One region of the Bradyrhizobium japonicum USDA 6 genome, then DNA from elsewhere that is predicted to be linked to it. Evidence: riboswitches for the same ligand, from Rfam matches in the RefSeq annotation. Region 1 holds a riboswitch; each other region holds the start of a gene.
The links. Region 1 has a riboswitch for cobalamin ahead of BJ6T_RS47555 (TonB-dependent receptor). Riboswitches for the same ligand answer to the same signal wherever they lie in the genome.

Region 2: linked by a shared signal. The riboswitch ahead of BJ6T_RS39050 (hypothetical protein) and the one ahead of BJ6T_RS47555 (TonB-dependent receptor) in region 1 are both predicted to bind cobalamin.
Region 3: linked by a shared signal. The riboswitch ahead of BJ6T_RS00040 (ribonucleoside-diphosphate reductase subunit alpha) and the one ahead of BJ6T_RS47555 (TonB-dependent receptor) in region 1 are both predicted to bind cobalamin.

The regions. Positions count from the first base shown of each region.
Region 1 covers NC_017249.1:6,591,901-6,594,096, forward strand. Annotated here, with positions in the region: gene BJ6T_RS47555 (TonB-dependent receptor) at 1-718, opposite strand, end outside; cobalamin riboswitch at 834-1,035, opposite strand; gene BJ6T_RS31115 (histidine phosphatase family protein) at 1,107-1,679, shown strand; gene cobT (nicotinate-nucleotide--dimethylbenzimidazole phosphoribosyltransferase) at 1,686-2,196, opposite strand, start outside.
Region 2 covers NC_017249.1:8,432,051-8,434,246, forward strand. Annotated here, with positions in the region: gene BJ6T_RS48920 (transposase) at 185-307, shown strand; cobalamin riboswitch at 545-746, shown strand; gene BJ6T_RS39050 (hypothetical protein) at 1,123-1,569, shown strand; gene BJ6T_RS47795 (hypothetical protein) at 1,608-2,051, shown strand.
Region 3 covers NC_017249.1:6,817-9,012, reverse strand. Annotated here, with positions in the region: gene BJ6T_RS00050 (GNAT family N-acetyltransferase) at 1-54, shown strand, start outside; partial or broken gene BJ6T_RS45085 (transposase) at 489-635, shown strand; cobalamin riboswitch at 761-931, shown strand; gene BJ6T_RS00040 (ribonucleoside-diphosphate reductase subunit alpha) at 1,036-2,196, shown strand, end outside.

The DNA.
Region 1 (2,196 bases):
AATGGACGCCGAAAGAGTTCAGCGAATCCCAGGAGAAATCCGCCTCGTTCCGGATCGCCCCGGTGTGCGGCTGCTTGGTGACGAGGTTGATCGACCCGCCGGCCGCGCCCTCACCCGATATCAGCGAGGCCGGGCCCTTCAGAAATTCCACGGCTTCGAGATTGGCGGTGTCCGTGATCCGCGAGGTCATGTTCTGCGGACCGATCTTGATGCCGTTGTAGAGCATGTTGATCTGGCTGTTGGTGAAGCCACGCATGGAGAAAGCCGCGGGCTCGGCCGGATTGTCGCCGGAGGTGACGCCGACAGCGCCCTGCGCCACCTCGGACACGGTGCGATAGCCCTGCTCGCGCATGGTCTCGGCCGAGATCACCTCGACGGTCGCGGGTATCTGCCGTACGGTCAGGCCGAGCCGCGAGGCGCTTTCAGCCACAACATTCGTATTGAGGGGTGTCTGCACTCCCGCGCTCGCCGCGGCGGGCTTTGGCGCTGCTGTCGCCGCGGCCGCGGATCTGCGCGATTGCGCGCGGCGAGCGGTTTGCCCTTCCCGGCCTGCTGGCCTCGCCTGCTTGCGGGATTGGGCCGGCGACACCTCGACAGGCGGCAGCGGTTCGCGAGCCTGCTGCGCCACGGCGGCAGGCAGATCGAGGGCGGCAAAGGATGTGAGCGCGGCGGACGCGAGCAGGAAGCAACGCGGCCGTACAGGACGAATGGAAGACACAGTTCGGGACCTCGGTATGACGTCAGTGGCACGTCACAGCGAACCAGGTCCCACCTTCGGCCTTTCAGCCTTCCAATGAAGCCGAATGTCTGTACTCCCCGACCGACATCTTCGCGTGTGACCACGGCTGACGGCAGGTCTCCTGGCTCGCGGGTCAGTACCTTGCATCGCCTTCCCGGGACCGAGATACCCAGTGGCTCGTGACGCAAGATTCGCCGCTTACAGTTGCGGGGGCAGCCGCGGCATTGGGGACAAAATCCCCGCACCGCATTCCCTTTTCATCCCCACTCGGGGAAACCGTCAAAGCCATCTAGGATTACCGACAAGACAGAGTCAATGTGCCGGCGCGACGATATTACCACAGCGACCAACTTCCTTGGAGATAGGCATGGAAGGCGAAACCTTCCTCTGGCTGATACGGCATGCGCCCGTCGACGGCGTCAAGGGGACGATCCATGCGGCCGACGCGCCCGCCGACCTCGGCGATCGCGTGCAACTGCAGGCGTTGCGGCAGAGGCTCCCGCCAGATGCTGCGAGCTTTGCGAGCCCGGCGCGACGTACGGTTGAGACGGCGCGCGCGCTGGGACTCGAACCCGCGCTGGTGCCCGAATTCGGCGAGCAGGATTTTGGCGCCTGGACCGGCCGGCGGCATGACGAGCTCGCCGCGACTGGCGGCGAAGCCTATGTGCAGTTCTGGAGCGATCCGGCGCACGGGCGGCCGCCGGACGGCGAAAGTTTCGAGGATCAGGTCGCGCGCGTCCGGCTGGGTCTCGCGCAAATCGGCGCCGGCCCGGCGACGCTCGTCGTGCATTCCGGCACCATCCGCGCCGCGCTCTGCATTGCGCTGGATCTGACACCACAAGCGGCCCTGCGCTTCGTGGTCGATCCGTTGTCACTGACCCGGATCGACCGGCTCGCCGCGGGCTGGCGCGTCGTCGCGGTCAATCAGCGCGCGGCTTGAGCCGGATCAGGCCGGGCGATCCGGCACGTTGGCCTGCGCGAAGGTCGCCATGCCGTTGTGGAGGCTGCACGCGAGCCGCACCAGCGGCAGCGCGACGGCAGCACCCGATCCTTCGCCGAGCCTGAGATCGAGGCTGATCAACGGCTGCACGTTCAGCGCGCGCAGCACCAGCCGATGCCCCTGCTCCGCCGATTGATGCGACGGCAGCAGGAATGGCTGACACGACGGGTTCAGCCGCACCGCCGCCAGCGCTGCCACCGATACGATGAAGCCATCGATCAACACGGGAATGCGGGCTTGCGCAGCCGCAATGATGGCGCCGCAGATCGCCGCGATTTCGAGGCCCCCGACGCCGCACAGGATCTTTTCCGGCGAAGCGCCCGCAACGCCATGCCGCGCGATCGCAGCGTCGATCACGCGCGCCTTGTGCGCACGGCCGGCCGCATCGACGCCGGTACCGCTGCCCGCGATCTCCTCGGCACTGATGCCGAGCAGGCTCGCCGCAATCGCCGCCGAC
Region 2 (2,196 bases), 1.8 Mb from region 1:
GATACACTGTGCGAACGGTTGAGACATGTAAACGGCACCCGAGCCGGCCATCACGGCCGCATCAAAGAGCTGGGACATTTGGCTGGGCTTTCGACGTCGGAGTCGCCCCTCGATCCTCAGATCAGGTCGATCTTGCTAGAGAAGATCGAAACGAACATCGCAAATGCCGTCGAGGCGGAGTCTCTTGAAACTCGCTGCCCGTGTGGTCGAGACCACGAGCCGCATTCGCCTTGCGTTCGCCGCGGCATGTCCCGAAGCCGACCTGATCCGCGGCTTGCCCGGCGCGCTGCTGCCGCTCAGTCCTTGACCGGCGGGGCGTCCGCCCCCCGTTCGCCCAACTTATCCCTCAAGCGCGTTGCAAAGTACGGGTCGTCAGGCGGTGAAAAGCCGAAGGCAATCCTGTGCGCCTCGTCAGAGCAGATGTGCGGCCACATCAATCGGACTAGAAAAACGCACTCTCACGAATAGGACGGGCTAAACTGTCACATGTTGTGTCACTCAGCACTCGATTCACGCCCCTTGCTTGACTCGGTTATGAGGGGCCTTCAGTCTGGTTATCGGTAGCGCCGAAAGGCGTATCAAGGGAATACGGTGCGTCCTCACGGACAAGGCCGAAGCTGCCCCCGCAACTGTAAGCGGCGAGCCGACGACAGTTGGGCCATTGGGTTCGTTCGTTCGAACCTGGGAAGGTGGTCGGAGGCGTCAACCCGCGAGCCAGGAAACCTTGCTGCCGGTCGTGGTCATGGACTGACGCAGGGGCGGGGTGCTCCAAGACGTTGCAAAGCCGATCGAGATCTGCCGCATTCGGGGCGAACGGCTGCCGCTCACGGCGAATGTGCGTGACGGCTTTTTGTTTCGCCCGTGGTCATCACCGTTTTCATTTCAAACGTAGTAGCCGTGCCGGCGCGAGTTTCGGCGTCAACTTCAATCCTGCTCAAACAGCGCTGGCTGTCCGGGTCAGCATTGACGCTAGGAATCGTGCTGGCCTCGATCGCCGCAGCGGGATCGGCGTCCGCACAGCCTCCGCAACTGCTCAATCCGTGATTGTCTCCTCGGCCAATCCGTGGGGCAACACCGTCACCGCGGCAGCAGCAGCGGCGCGAGCGCGTACGCCTCTGGTACGTGGCCGCGACCCGGGCGCGCGACCTGCTGATCCTGCCTAGGCACTCCGCCGACCTGTCGGACAAGTGCTGGGCAAAGCTCGTCGATTTGGGCCTGGCTGGTCTCCCGGCGATCAACCCGAACGACGTCGGCACCGCGAAGGAAAGGAACGTCACGCCGCTAGAGAACGGGCAGACCCGCGAGACCTTCGCCGCCGAGGCGACCGCTATCTTCGATGTGCGCAAGACCGTGATCTGGCGTCGCCCGAGCCGGAGCGAACTTGATCAGGTGGACGAGCCAGAAGCGAAGATCGAAAGCGGGGAAATTCCGGAAACCGGCGCTGCGGAGCCTGCTGCCGTTCTCAGAAGTTCGACGCGTGGCACCATCCTTCACAAGCTAATCGAGGAGGTGCTGACCGGAGAAGCCTGCGACGCCAGGGCGGACTTGAAACGCGGGCTGCGGAACTGATCCGGCAGATGGGGCACGAACCGGCGGAGGATCCGAAGATGGGCATCAGCGCCGTCGAACTGACCGCCACGGTGCTGCGGACGCTCGCTCTTCCGGACGTCGTGACGCCGCGACCGCGTCTCGCCCCCGAGCTCCCGTTGTTCGGAAGCCAGACTCACGAAGGCGGCAAGGTCCTGCTCTCCGGACAGGTTGACGCGATCGCGTTCGACGAGGCCGGCGCCATCGACGCGGTCGTCGATTGGAAGAGCGACGTGGCTCCGGATGCGCCGAGCATCGGCCACTACAGACAGCAGATCGCCGACTATCGGAAGCAGACGAACCTAAGCGGGACAGGTCGTCGATGTGACTTGAGCCCCCGCGGCTGCTGCTCAGGATCCAAGCGCCGTCTCTGCCGGCCTGGTCTACCTTGCCGAGCTGCGGTTGCTCACGCTTGGCTGAGATCGAATCTGAAAGTTCTCCGCAGTCACGGATTTCGAAATTGATCGGTCCAGGTCGCCCGTCCGGAGTTCGGGCCCACAGGTATGCGGAGCCTTCATCCAGCACGATCGACTCGACCGAGAAGCCTGCACGCTTAACCAATCCGGCGAGATCGTCCGGCGGGATGAGGCCGTAGAAGGAATGGCCCCT
Region 3 (2,196 bases), 2.6 Mb from region 1:
CGACCCAGCAAGGCCGCGCCGCCGGATCGGCTCGTCACCCAGACTCAAGCATAGCTCCGCCTCATCCCGTTAGGATTGATTGCCAATAACCTGACATGACCGCGTTCGGTCAGGACGGCTTATGTTCGCGGCCAGACAACTGAGCACGTGAGGCGGACGCCGGGCCTGCGAAAAGCATACCAATCGTCTCTTCGGCAAAGTTGGCACGTCTGATGTGAGAGCTGGCGGGGTCAAATCCACTAAGCTGGGATATTGCCACGGGCGGCTGCATCGATTTGCGGTCGGGCTCCAGACAATTTTTGATCTAAGGCCACAGAAAGCGATGAATGGCGAGACGCGTATGGCTACCGAAACCCGATCCGGCCCAACTCAATTCGCGGACCGCGAACCGATCGATGCCAACATTCAGGATGTCCAGGGTTGCTGTTCCCCTGTTGGAGAATTTGCGACGCCACTTCCAAAGGTTTGAGCACATCTTGGCCGATCGCAGGCGCTGGGTCGTCGAGCGCACCTTTGCGTGGCTCGGCAGATGTGGGCATCTCTGCAAAGACTTCGAAGGTTCCGCCGCTACCGAGCTCGCCTGGCCGCTCGTCGCCCATCTGAGGCTCCTAACTCGCCGATTGGCCAGGCCTTGAGACATCTATGTTTTTTGAGTGAGGCTCTCAGGACAGGCGCTCGGCGAATTTCGAACCTCGACCTCGGGGCTGCTCCAACTGGTTAACTTGACTGTGCCGTCTTGACGAGTCTGGGCAAAGGCTTCTATATGTGGTGTCGTAGTGGTTTTAAATTCGCATATATGGTGGCACGGTGTTAGGGGGGAACCCATTGTGTCGGCAGCGGCTATTCCGAGGCATTAGCGCGACAGCGCTGGGAAGGCCGACAGCCGCAGCGACCCGCGAGCCAGGAAACCTACCGCGACAGAACCCATGTCCTCGGGCGGGGTGCCCGGTGGGTCGCTTGCAGCCGGGGACATTTGCCCGGTCCCCTCGCAAGTCGTCCGCACGGTCCCAGCCCCCAAATATCACGGGGTTGCCGATGTCGGCGTCTTACGATTTCGATCAGTATGGTCATCTCATTGAGCTGCCGAGTGTGCGGCAGCCCTCAGCGCAGGCAAAGCCTACCACACCTGAACTGTGTCTTGTGCAGCCCCCAGCATTGCCGGCTCCCCTGCCGAGGCCCCCCGCGCGATCGCCAACTCCGTCTGACCTTTCGCTCGATCGGTCGCGCGACGACCTGCTGACCTCGTTTGGTAGGCTGACGCTGACCGACCGCTATCTGCTCGCCGGCGAAGGCCTCCAGGACATGTTCGCCCGAGTGTCTTGCGCCTTCGCGGACAATGTTGCGCATGCCCAACGTCTATATGATGCGATGTCTCGGCTGTGGTTCATGCCGGCCACACCGGTGCTCTCCAACGGCGGCACGACGCGCGGCCTTCCGATCTCGTGCTTCCTTAACTCAGTGTCGGACTCGCTCGAAGGCATCGTCGGCACCTGGAACGAGAACGTCTGGCTTGCTTCCAATGGCGGCGGCATCGGCACCTACTGGGGTAATGTTCGCTCAATCGGCGAGAAGGCGAGGGGCGGCGTCACCTCGGGCATCATCCCGTTCATCCACGTCACGGACGGCCTCACGCTGGCGATCAGCCAGGGCTCGTTGCGGCGCGGCTCGGCGGCGGTCTATCTCGATATCCACCATCCCGAGATCGAGGAGTTCCTCGAGATCCGCAAGGCGTCTGGTGACTTCAACCGCAAGAGCCTCAACCTACATCACGGCATCAACGTCACCGACGAGTTCATGTGTGCCGTGGGCGCCGGCACCGCATTCGCTCTGCGCAGCCCGAAGACTAACGAGGTCGTCCGCGAGATCGACGCCCGCCAGCTGTGGCAACGCATCCTTGAGAACCGGCTGCAGACCGGCGAGCCTTATCTCTTGTTCATCGACACCGTGAACCGTGCGCTCCCCAAGCACCAGCGCGAGCTCGGCCTCGAGGTCTCGACCTCCAACCTGTGCAGCGAGATTACCCTGTCGACCGGCATCGATCATCGCGGCGAGGAGCGCACCGCGGTTTGCTGCCTGTCGTCGCTCAACCTCGAGACCTGGGACCAGTGGAATGAGGAGCCCGGCTTCATAGAGGACGTCATGCGCTTCCTAGACAACGTGCTCACGCACTTCATCACGGTGGCGCCGGACGGAATG